Regions from separate parts of the Mechercharimyces sp. CAU 1602 genome, predicted to be linked through region 2. Evidence: predicted binding sites of a transcription regulator. Region 2 holds the regulator's gene; the other holds the start of a gene.
What was found. The regulator NrdR, encoded in region 2, represses ribonucleotide reductase genes. The targets are predictions, from matches to a motif close to AACACNATATATNGTGTT.
Positions count from the first base shown of each region.

Region 1 (6,283 bases), 670 kb from region 2:
AAACATTAAGCTCATCTGATCTTCTTCACGATTCCAGTTGACCGCTTTTAAACTCACGCCCATCCCTCTCCTTCTATATCTAAAACTAGACTGAACACGACAAGCATTCTTCTACATCCAACTTGCGCGAACGTGTGTAGTAGAGGCTTTTTAAACCTTTGTGATTGGCATATACATAGTATCGCGCCAACTGACGTGTGGAAATATCACTATTTACAAACAAAATCGCACTAATTCCTTGATCAATATGCTCCTGCGCCTCTGCGACCAGATCAATTACTTTCATCATGTCCATATCGTAAGCAGACTTATAATACCAGAAGTTTTCCTTTGCTAAGAACGGCATCGGATAATACGTGGTCGCATTCGCATATGTGCGCGATTCGATTGCACTTGTAATCGGCATGATGCTAGAAGTAGCATTTTGCAAATAGGAGATACTCCCTGTCGGTGCAATCGCCAAGCGGTAAGCATGATAGAGGCCATGCTGTTGAACTTGTTCCATCAAAAGACGCCAGTCTTCTTGTGTAGGAATAGCCATTCCAGCAAACAATTCTTTCACCTGCTCCGTGCGCGGTGAGAAGTCTACATTTACGTATTTGCTGAAGTAACGACCATTGGCATAATCTGAGCGGTCAAAGTCTTTAAACGTTTCCCCTCTATCTCGAGCAATCCACATCGATTTTTCGATAGAGTGGAAATTTACCACCATAAAAAAGGTGCGTACAAAGTCGCGTGCCTCTTCCGATTCAAACATGATCCGATTCTTAGCGAGGTAGCCGTGTAAATTCATCGCTCCCAATCCCACCGAATGCATCTCACGGTTTGCTTTTCGTACTGTCGGTGCGTTTTTGATGGCAGTCATATCGGAAACCGCAGTCAGTGCTTCCATTCCCGTATGCACCGCTTCGCGAATTTTGTTGGCTTCCATCACGTTAACAATATTTAGTGAGCCAAGGTTACAATTAATATCTCTTTTAATAACATCTTCTTGATCGTAATCGTTAATTTCGCTCGTCTCCATCAGCTGGAAAATCTCCGTACACAGATTGGACATTTTCACCTCACCAATATCACGCAAAGCATGTGCGCGATTCGCATTCGATTTATACATGATATAAGGGTAACCCGATTCCAACTGAATCGTCGCCACCTTACTGAGGAAATCACGGGCACTCATTAACATGCGTTTCTCCACTTGAGGGTTGGCCACCAGCTCGTCATAACGCTCATCCAAATCGATATCATCTAAATGCTCGCCGTAGGCACTATAGACAGAGTACGGAGCAAATACATACATGGGTTGGTTTTCTTTTGCCAGTTGGAAAAGTTTATCTGGTACGATTAAGCCGATAGAGAGCGAAGCTATTCGGATTTTTTCGTCTGCATTAATTTTCTTCGAATCGAGAAACTCATTTACATCCCAGTGAAAACAGTTGAGATAAGCTGCACCTGCGCCACGACGCTGACCCAGTTGATCGACATAGGAGAAGACGTCTTCTAACAGCTTGAGGACTGGCATCACTCCACTGGCCGCACCTTCGATTCCTTTAATTGGTTCACGGCGCGCACGCAAGCGAGACAAGTTAATGGCGATTCCGCCTCCATTCTTACTCAGTTGCGCCGCTGTATTAATGTTAAACATGATCGAATTTAAGGTATCGTCCATTCCCAAGAGAAAGCAACTTACCATCTCTCCCCGCCGACTCTTACCCGCATTGAGAAAAGTGGGGGTAGCTGGTTGATACCACTGGTTCATCATCGCAATCACAAAGCTCTTCGCCTTTTCTACATCGCCTTGTGCTAAATAGAGAGAAACCGCCACTACACGATCTTCATATGTTTCAAGATACTGCTTTTTATCGTTTGTTTTCAACGCATAATCCGTATAAAACTTGGTGATGGCCATATATGATTCAAACGTAAACCCTTGGGCATATGCCAATTCATATACAGATTCAATCTCCTCTAGCGAATACTGCTCGACTAATCGCGGATCATAGTAGTCTTGTTCCACCATATAGTGAAATTGTTCTATTACAGAGTTAAAACGGATAAGCTTTTCAGCTACCTCTTCTTCAAATTTTGCAATGGCCTCACGATCCTTATGTAGCTGATAAAACCCGTCTACCGTTTTCGTAACCTCGTTGTTTAACTCGATATGTTTCATGCTGTAACCTCTCCACCCTTTCCTTGATGATCTCCCGATCCGTCGGCGTACCTGATAACTCAAATTTATGAAGGACTGGAACTTGATACTGCTCTGCAATCACATCGGCACTACGTGCAAAATTTTGTGCGAAGTTCCGATTTCCACTGGCCGCTACGCCACGTAAATAATCACCATTTTTTTGCAAAAAAGTTTCCACAGTCGGTGGAACTTGTCCAAAACCAGTCGTAAAAGTGATAAGTACATATGGTTCATCTATAGTAAGGTTAGGCTCTATCTTTTGTGCGTCCCAACCCAAATGCTGAATTAGCCGATCTACATTTCCTGTTTTGGAGTCATAAATGACACGCATCTTTTTTCCCCCTAGCAAGCAAAAAGAGAAAGAATAGATATCACACATCTTTCTCTCCCGTTCAGTTCGAAACACAAGATATAGTATGTATATAGTTAATCGTATTCAAGATCATGTGTCAATAATGTTAATCCATCATTTTTTGTCAAGGAGTAATTTTGATTTCATGAGGCGAAAATGAGAGAAAAGCTTGCCCGACGGGAAAAAAAAGAGAAGAATAATTTGAGGGAATCAAACACTCATTCTATCATCAAGAAAATGTCCGTTAGGAGGATGGTGTAAACTTGTGATCGAGGGGGTTCAAGAAATATCCACCTTGAAAGTGTACTGGTGCGCGTGAGGAATGTCAATGTGTAGATCGTCAACTAGTGCAAGAAAAAAGCACCACTTGGGTGCTACGGATATTATTCGTTTAGTAGGCCTTGCTCCGCTAGCAATTGTTGCAACTGTTCCGGTGATAAATTAGAATAAGCAAACCCTGCTGGGAGGGGGGAACTACTCTCCACACCGTTGATGGTATAAATCATACGCGGCTGAAAGATCACATAATTATATGTACCAGGAACATCATAGTCTAATAGGAATCTCTGACTTTCTCCTTTTTTTATTACCTCACCCTTCTCGCCTCCCCGCTTGCGTACGTAGAGGGGATTATTGTTTTCAATGCCAACGATCGTTATCTCCTCGTCTGATACATTTTTCATATCATAAGATAGATGTAACTTTCCTTCCGGACTGTGTGAAAAACTGGATCCCTGTATATCAAGCGGGGGTTTATTTCGACTACTCCCTACATGAACAAAAAAGTCTCCCAGCCCAACCTCCACTCTCTTTTCCCCCATCGTGATATTGGTCTTTAGTCCACGTACCGTATATTCACCTTCTACTTGTGGAATCAGAGTCATAGAGACGATATAGTGTTGATACAAACTTTGACGATCGAACAGCTCTACATTCATATCAGTCACTTCAAATCCCTCCAACGTAGGGGCCTCAAAGGAATAGGTCTCTAAGTTAAGTTCATTTGAAAAATCAAGCAGATTCGCTTGTATCATCATTTCTTCTCCTACTAGGGCCGAGTAATCCACATCCGATCCCTGGATCACGACCCCCTCCACCTTACGAGCGAAACGGTAGTCATCTTCAGCCATAGCAAGATATTGAGCACCCTTAAAGAAAAGAATCGACAACACACATACCGCACATAAGATGACGAATGAAACCATTCGCCTCTTCGTACTCCTTTCTCTCACTTACACATCGCCTCTTTCTTTCAACTCATAATACTTTCACCTCTATTCCATATCAGAGTTAGTCATTCCTTTATTTTGTCTAATCCTTCTCTATATAAAAAGGCATGCAGAGAAAGTAACCCCACATGCTTTTGTCCATCTTTATCATATAGAAGCGGCCGCATTACGAGGTCGCGTCAGTGCTGTAATAACTTCTCGATGTTGAGGGTACAGCTCCAACAGCTCCTCCCGCTCAAACAACTCAAAGTCTTGAAAGTCGAACCCAGGTGTTACCATACAACCAACAATGGAAAAGCCTTTACCCCCATTAACCGAACTTCCAAAGATTTTATTTTTAGGAACAAGTGCTTGTAACACTTCTCCGTTTTCCAGATCAGGACCCAACTTAATCTGCTTATACATTCCCTCTTCGTCAATCACGTGAATGGTAAGTGAACTACCCGTATGATAATACCAAAGCTCATCCGACTTAAGACGGTGAAAGTGAGATACTTCATCATGTGGTAAGAGAAAGTAGATGCTAGTTGCTAGCATCCGTTTCTCAGTAAAGGATTGTGAAACCTCTTCATCACTAATCCATTCGGATGAACGGTATGTCTGACGGTAATATCCACCCTCTGGGTGAGGTTGTAAATCTAATTTTTCCAGCCAATAGCGATAATCTTTCATATGCCTAATATCCTTTCATCTAGAAGCACTCCAAGTTTAGAGCAAGTCTTAAACGTCCACTCACTCGCATACCATCATAGCTTCTGAACAAGGGGTTCGTCTACAAGAATTTTCACCCGCATCCCTTTGGACCGGCCATCATAGCTCGACCGCACACTGCTGAGTGATTGCTGCCTTGGCTTTAAGCTGTGCTCTTAGCACGGGTACTAGAATCAATCCCGGTAAGACCACAATGGCCATTCCTAAAAAAGAAACCCCTGGGGAGTACTCATACAAAACACTACCTACGATGGTAAGCACACCTGTTCCTAAACTAGTGGCTAAAGCTGCATATACCCCTTGTGCCAACGAGATCCATTCAGCCTCAATCTCGTCATCAATATAGCGAATAAATGTAAAGTGAGTAAGTCCAAACGTAAGCGCATGAAACATCTGAGTAAAAATAAATACCGCTGGATGTGGGAAAAGAAAGATCAACATCCAACGCAGAATCGATGCCACTAACGCAATCATAAACAGCGTAGGAATAGAAAGTGGTTTAAACCATCTGTCTGCGACAAAGAAGAAGATAACCTCACTACAGACGGCAAGCATTAAAATAAGACCAATCACAGTCCCACCCATACCGATATTCTGCAAATAGAGAAAACCAAAGCTATAGTAAACAGCATGCGCGCCCTGTAACAAGATACATATAGACAAACAGGTTATAAAAGTAGAGGAGCGGAAAAGCGTAAAGGGCGAAAGGCTACGCCTCTCCATCTTCTTATAAAGGAGAGTAGGTATGCTAAAGGAGGTCATGACGCCTAAGAGCAAACAGGAGATCGTCATAACAGTGAAAATAATACGATCTCCATACAACGAGATCAATCCGCCACAAACGATAAGTGCCATCATGAACCCCACTGAGCCCCACAAACGACTACTCCCATACACAACTTTCTTCTCTTTCAATAAGAGAGAAGCAACCGTCTCGTTCATGGGAAGCAAAACGGGATACACCATACTAAAAATAATAGTAACGACCATCAAACTAGAAAAGCCGTCCGCCCATGGATAAAGGCCCAATACAGCTACTGCCGAGAATGGGATGATGAGCGAAATACGTGCCAATGTAAAATAACCGCTAAGAAGCGGAAACAAATAAAGGTTACTAAACGAGCGCACTACCAAACCGGCAGAGATCATTATTCCAGCCTCACTTACTGTTAATCCACGCGAGGTTAAATACACCGTCCAATGCGGAAGAAAAACCCCCCACGTAAAAAAGAATAGAAAAAATCGATTTGTCAGCCACAGCTGGTTGCTCACAACACCACTCCTATCGTCATAATGCCTTAAAAGAACAGACAAACAAGGGAAGCTAGACAACTCAGTAAGAGTTTGTCCGGCTTCCCTTGTTTTCCCGCTCCAAAAAAACCGCTCATAGCGAAAATACATATCATCCGTAGTCTAGCGATTTAAGGTCGCCAGGTAGAAACTCTCAGACCATATTACTGAGGATATACGCAGTAGATTTACTATAATTTTCATAATGACTAATTTTATAGTGTCATATCTGTATTCCCTTCGTCAAGTAACATGATAAGAAAATTTAACCGCCCATCATCATCGTAACAATGATCCAGGAAGCGACTAAGCCCGCGAAGTCAGCCATAAAGCCCACTTTAACAGCATACATAGAGCGGCGAATACCCACCGCACCAAAATATACGGTTAAAACATACAACGTCGTATCCGTACTCCCTTGCATCGTAGATGCCAGCATGCCAAGAAAAGAATCGGGCCCTTGTTGTTGAAAAATGCTTTCCATAAACGCTAACGCCCCTGCACCCGAGA
Region 1 is NZ_JANTPT010000001.1:942,125-948,407, reverse strand. It holds gene nrdF (class 1b ribonucleoside-diphosphate reductase subunit beta) at 1-57, opposite strand, end outside; gene nrdE (class 1b ribonucleoside-diphosphate reductase subunit alpha) at 86-2,170, opposite strand; gene nrdI (class Ib ribonucleoside-diphosphate reductase assembly flavoprotein NrdI) at 2,106-2,522, opposite strand; gene NXZ84_RS04950 (hypothetical protein) at 2,927-3,775, opposite strand; gene NXZ84_RS04945 (cupin domain-containing protein) at 3,920-4,444, opposite strand; gene NXZ84_RS04940 (MFS transporter) at 4,583-5,755, opposite strand; purine riboswitch at 5,873-5,974, opposite strand; gene NXZ84_RS04935 (spore maturation protein) at 6,039-6,283, opposite strand, start outside.
Region 1: a site for NrdR is predicted at 2,593-2,610, ahead of nrdI (class Ib ribonucleoside-diphosphate reductase assembly flavoprotein NrdI). Genes of this name have one in related genera too.

Region 2 (6,283 bases):
ATTTACAAAACATCCCTATTCGCTTAGAAGAGGGACGTCGTCTTCGACGAGTGTTTGTGCCATCGAAGCCAGGTTGGTCTATTTTAGCAGCGGATTATTCGCAGATTGAATTGCGGATTTTGGCAAATATCTCAGGGGATGAAACGTTGATTCAATCCTTTATCGAGGAAAGGGATATTCATACCCAAACAGCAATGGATATTTTTGGGGTTAATGAGGACGATGTTACTTCTTTGATGCGCAGTCATGCAAAAGCTGTTAATTTTGGGATTGTATATGGAATTAGTGATTATGGGTTATCGCAGAATCTCGATATTTCCCGTAAAGAAGCGGCTGCCATCATTGATAAGTATTTTAGTAGCTATCCTGATGTGAAAAAGTATCTAGATGATGTGATTGAGAAGGCGAAAAAAGAAGGCTATGTAACGACGATCTTTCAGCGACGTCGTTATTTACCAGATATTCACTCGTCTAATTTTAACCGCCGTAGTTTTGCTGAACGCACGGCAATGAATACACCCATTCAGGGATCGAATGCAGATATCATCAAAAAAGCGATGGTAGAGATGGATCATGAATTGCGAGAACGTGGATTGGAAAGCCGCATGCTATTACAGGTGCATGATGAATTAGTGTTTGAGGTGCCGCAACATGAGATTGACACTCTCACACAGTTGGTAAAGGAAGTGATGGAGGGGACTGTTTCACTTCGCGTTCCTCTAAAAGTGGAGGTTAGCAGTGGCTCTTCATGGTATGAAGCCAAGTAGGATAGAAAGGACGAGCAGGTGACGTAAAGATGCCAGAACTACCAGAAGTAGAAACTGTCAAAAGGACGCTAACAGAGCTTATTGTAGGAAAACAAGTAGCTGATGTGATCATCACACTACCTCGTATCATTCAGCGACCCAGTGATCTGGAAGAGTTTCGACAACAGTTGTTGGGGACGACGATTCAACGAATCGAACGAAGAGGTAAGTTTTTAAAAATTTATTTTGATGGATGGGTGCTCGTCTCTCATTTGCGAATGGAGGGGAAGTATCGTGTAGAAGATGCTTCTGAGCCTCCGGCGAAACATACGCATGTTCGTTTCCGATTTTCGGATCGGAGTGAACTGCGCTATTTGGACGTACGGCAATTTGGAACGATGCATTTATTTAAAGCAGGAGAGGAAGAAACGAGTAAGCCTTTAGATCGATTAGGTCCAGAGCCGTTGACAAAGGCGTTTACGCTAGAGAATTTTCGATCAAGGATGGTAAAACGGAAAACAAATATTAAAGCGTTACTGCTAAATCAGTCTTTTGTTGCGGGCTTAGGCAATATCTATGTGGATGAAGCACTTCATCATGCCAAGATTCATCCTGAACGAGGTGTTGCAACTCTGTCGGAGGAAGAGCAGGAAAAGCTATATGACAGCATTCAGTCTACGATTAAAAAAGCGATTGCTGTCGGAGGCTCCTCAGTTCGTTCCTATGTGGATGGAAATGGGGAGATGGGGATGTTTCAATTACAGATCCAAGTGTATGGTCGGAAAGAAGAACCGTGTTATCAATGTGGCACCCCAATTACACGAACGGTAGTAGCGGGACGAGGAACGCATTACTGCTCTAACTGTCAGAAAGTATAGCTAAGAAGGTGGGGTGAAGCTCTAGACGCACACCTTTTCCTCCCTTTCCATAAGATAGGTTAGAATCTTGTGTGGAGGGAGAGGATGGGGGGTGTGGGCTTTTATCTCATTGATTTTTATCTCATCTGCCATCAGTATTGACAGCTTTGGAGTGGGTCTAACGTATGGAATGAGGGGAATGCGCTTACCTCTTACATCGATCTTCATCATTGCTGGGTGTTCGGGAATGGTAATGGCATTGTCCATGACAGTCGGATATTGGAGCAAGGATTGGTTTTCGCCGCAGGCAACACAGGCGCTAGGGGCATGGATTTTAGTTTTATTAGGAGGATGGAGTTTACTGCAAGCATGGAAACAGTCACATCAAAAGCAGGCTTTCACCATTCAAACAGCTTCAATCCACTCAGAAAGAGAGTTATTCTCCATCGAACTTCGTACTTTGGGATTCATGATTCAAATTTTACGCACCCCGATGTCAGCCGATCGTGATCAATCGGGAACAATTTCTGCCACCGAAGCCGTTTTGTTAGGGATGGCATTATCATTGGACGCTTTTGGGGCAGGGATTGGAGTAGCATTTCTCGGCTACCCATCTTGGCCAGTGGCTACTATGATCGCTGTCATGTGTGCATTATTTTTACGAGTGGGGCTGGAGGTCGGGTTTCGGATAAATAAGAACGGAAAAATTTCATTCTTCAAATATATACCTGGACTTATATTAATTGTGATCGGACTTTTGAAAAGTATACCTTGAGAGGAGGACGGGTGATGATAGTAGGGTTAACTGGTGGAGTTGCGACGGGAAAAAGTACTGTTGCGAAGATGTTGGTCGCCCGTGGAGCCAGATTGATTGATGCGGATCAGCTAGCACGCACCGTTGTAGAGCCTGGAACGGAGGGTTTGGCAAAGGTGCGGGCTAAGTTTGGAGAAAGCGTTATAACGACCGAGGGCGAGCTGGATCGTGGACGCTTGCGCCACCTAATTTTTCAAGATGAATCCCTGCGCACAGCGATAAATGAAATCATACATCCATTAGTACGGCAAGAGATGCGCAGACAGATCATGCGATATCGAGAAGCTGATCCGGAAGAAGTGATTATTCTCGATATTCCCTTGCTATATGAATCTCAATTGACGCATATGGTGGAAAGTGTGATTGTCGTATACGTGCCATTCAGGATACAATTAGAAAGACTAATATTGCGCGATCAGATGGGACAAGCTGCTGCTGAACGCATGCTTGCTGCGCAATGGTCGATTGAAAAGAAAAAGGAAATGGCTGATTTTTGTATAGATAATTCCAAAGATCTTGTGGATACGGAAAGACAGGTGGATCTATTATGGAGACAACTCACGCGAAAAGAAGACGAACTAAATCAGTAAAGAGAGTGTTTCCTTCGTTTCGTTCCATTATTTTTCTATTTTTCATTGCTGCTGCTGCTTTCTTCTTTTTTACGCCTTACTATGAAGAGTGGAGATACCCGCTGGCATATGAGGAGGAGATTTTTTATAGTGCTGATGTGCACGATATGGATCCGTATTTGGTGATGGCGGTTATTCGAGTAGAGAGTCGTTTTGATCCGAATAATGAATCGCACAAAGGCGCACAAGGTTTGATGCAGCTCATGCCAGATACAGTGAAGCATATTGTGGAAAGTGGTGGGTTCTCCCCCTCATTTAATCAGGAGGTTAATGACCCTGGCATTAATATTCGTATGGGTACGTGGTATTTGGATTGGTTGGAAAAGGAATTTAATGGGAATCAAGTAGCTATGGTCGCTGGTTATAATGCAGGACCTGGTAGTGTAAAGAGATGGATGCGTGAAGGAACGTGGGATGGAAGTATGGAGCATGTCGAGAACATTCCGTTTAAGGAAACACGTGAGTATGTAGAAAAAGTATTTTTCTATTACGAGAAGTATGAAGCCGTCTATAAGACCTTAAATTTAGAGCCAGAAACCCGTAGTCCACAAGAATAGGCACGGGTTTTCCTTTTATTTGCATTGCAATATGTGTCATACTGATTATAATGGTAGGAGGAATTAATGTGTGACATTAGAGGGAAGGGGTTTATAATTATGACTACACGTATTGCTATAAATGGATTTGGACGAATCGGACGAATGGTATTTCGCCGTGCCATGCACGATAAAAATATAGAAATTGTAGCTATTAACGCTAGCTATCCTGCTGAAACCCTTGCTCATCTTTTAAAATATGATACGCTTCATGGAGCGCTTGAAGATGATATTCGGGCTGAGGATAACAGTCTTTTAATAAATGGTGAGCGTGTGCTGCTAGTAGCGGATCGTGATCCTGCACGCCTTCCGTGGAAGGATCTACAGATTGATGTTGTGGTGGAGGCGACAGGGAAGTTTCGGGATCGTGAAGGAGCAGGGTTACATTTGCAAGCGGGAGCCAAAAAAGTAGTTATTACGGCTCCTGGAAAAAATGAGGATGCAACAGTGGTTATTGGTGTAAATGAAGATACCTATGAACCGACGAAGCATCACATTATCTCTAATGCTTCGTGTACGACAAATTGTTTAGCTCCCGTAGTGAAAGTGCTACATGAAACTTTTGGGATCGAACATGGATTGATGACGACTGTTCATGCCTATACAAATGATCAGAAGAACTTGGATAATCCTCATAAAGATTTACGTCGTGCTCGTGCATGTGCTCAGTCGATCATTCCCACGAAAACAGGGGCAGCTAGAGCAATTAGTGAAGTTTTACCGGAGTTAGAGGGACGAATGAACGGAATTGCTTTGCGGGTACCTACACCAAACGTCTCTATTGTTGATCTGGTGGTGGATCTAGAGAAAGAAGTGACAGCAGACGAAGTAAATAAAGCGTTTGCGCAAGCAGCAAACACCACCTTGGCAGGGATATTGGCGTATACGGAAGAACCTCTTGTTTCTAGTGACTATAACGGGAATGACCACTCTGCCATTGTAGATGGCTTAACGACAATGGTTACAGGAAAGAAACAAGTTAAGGTATTAGCATGGTACGATAATGAATGGGGATACTCTTGTCGGGTGGTTGATCTTGTCCACTTAGTAGGAGAATCTGTAGGGAAAGAGGCAGTAGAAGAGACTACGAGTAGCGTTTGAACGCTTGACGTTGTCTAATAAATGGGAGAGACTAAAAGGGTAGTCCGATTCGGGAGGGATAGCGAATGCGGTGCCCTTTTTGTCATTTTACGGGGAGTAAAGTATTAGATTCACGTCCGGTGCACGATGGACGCACGATCCGACGTAGAAGAGAATGTGACAAATGCGAACGTCGCTTTACTACGTTTGAGATGGTGGAAGTAAAACCTTTGATTGTCGTCAAAAAAGATGGAAAACGAGAAGAGTTTTCGCGTGAAAAGTTATTGCATGGCTTGATACGTGCGTGTGAGAAAAGACCGGTTCCCGTTGGTGAGCTTGAGGAAATGGTGGATGATATTGAAAAATCCCTGCGTGAAGTAGGGGAAGCTGAGGTTCCATCTCGTGAGATTGGAGAACGGGTGATGGAGCGATTGATTCATGTGGATGAAGTGGCTTATGTTCGTTTCGCTTCAGTATATCGGCAATTTCGAGATATTAATGTCTTTGTGCGTGAGTTGGAAGATCTGCTGGGTAGATCACGTGAAGGTAGCTCGACTGAGAAGGGTAAAGAAAAAGAGTAGAAAGTGGGTACCGAAAAGCAAATAAACCTTAATTATGCTAAAATGATAAGATAGTTTTTGTACAGAGAATGGGGGTTTGCTGATGAATTGGAAAGAGTGCTCACCCATGGATCTCTTTCGGGTGCGGACGGAAAGTCCGATTCAATTCAGTGACATCAATGCGTTGCTCCATCTGTATCAACCGATGGTGGGAGCGACAGCTGCTAGTTTATATTTGACATTGGCTCACCAGCCTCCATTTCAACAAAGTGGACGATCAGCGTGGTTTCCTCATCGCTACCTCATGAATTTAACGGCATTGCCTTTTATACAGATGCTAGAAGCCAGGTATCAGCTGGAAGGAGTCGGCTTGCTGACTACACGAGTTTCACAAAAAAATGATAGACGCTGCTTCGAATATGAGTGGATTGCGCCGCTTTCGCCAGCTCAATTTTTCGCGAGTGATGTACTAAACATTACTCTCTTTCATCGGCTAGGTAAAGAGCAGTATACCAACTTGCGTAAGCAAATGATACAGCCGCTAGAGACAGAAGAACAGCGTGGAACATGGATGGAAGTGACTAAATCATTTCAAGATGTATTTGGTACACTAACCCCATCAGAAATGCAGGTAGCAGCGGAGATAGAGACTAAAGCAGTCTCGGTTCCGGCGCAAGGGGTCCAAAAACAAAAAACAACGCCCACCATCTCCATTGCGGAGGAGTCAAACCTAAACTATATATATAGCCGGATGCGACCGCTGTTACATGAGCATGTCTGGACTGAAACGTTGCAAGAGCAGTTGCAACAGATTCAGCTCCTATATGAATTGAGTGAGTGGGACTTGTTGCGTGCACTCCAAAATCCGGAGGTAACAAGAGCTGGACATATCGATATGGAGCGACTCCGTTCATTTATACGAAGTGAATATCAGGCCAGGTCTCAGCGCAGTGCCCCGGATATGTCAATAGTGAAAGACAACCCATCCCCGCAGCAACAGC
Region 2 is NZ_JANTPT010000001.1:1,610,899-1,617,181, reverse strand. It holds gene polA (DNA polymerase I) at 1-767, shown strand, start outside; gene mutM (DNA-formamidopyrimidine glycosylase) at 797-1,624, shown strand; gene ytaF (sporulation membrane protein YtaF) at 1,716-2,378, shown strand; gene coaE (dephospho-CoA kinase) at 2,393-3,007, shown strand; gene NXZ84_RS08375 (lytic transglycosylase domain-containing protein) at 2,965-3,603, shown strand; gene NXZ84_RS08370 (glyceraldehyde-3-phosphate dehydrogenase) at 3,703-4,743, shown strand; gene nrdR (transcriptional regulator NrdR) at 4,809-5,303, shown strand; gene NXZ84_RS08360 (DnaD domain protein) at 5,386-6,283, shown strand, end outside.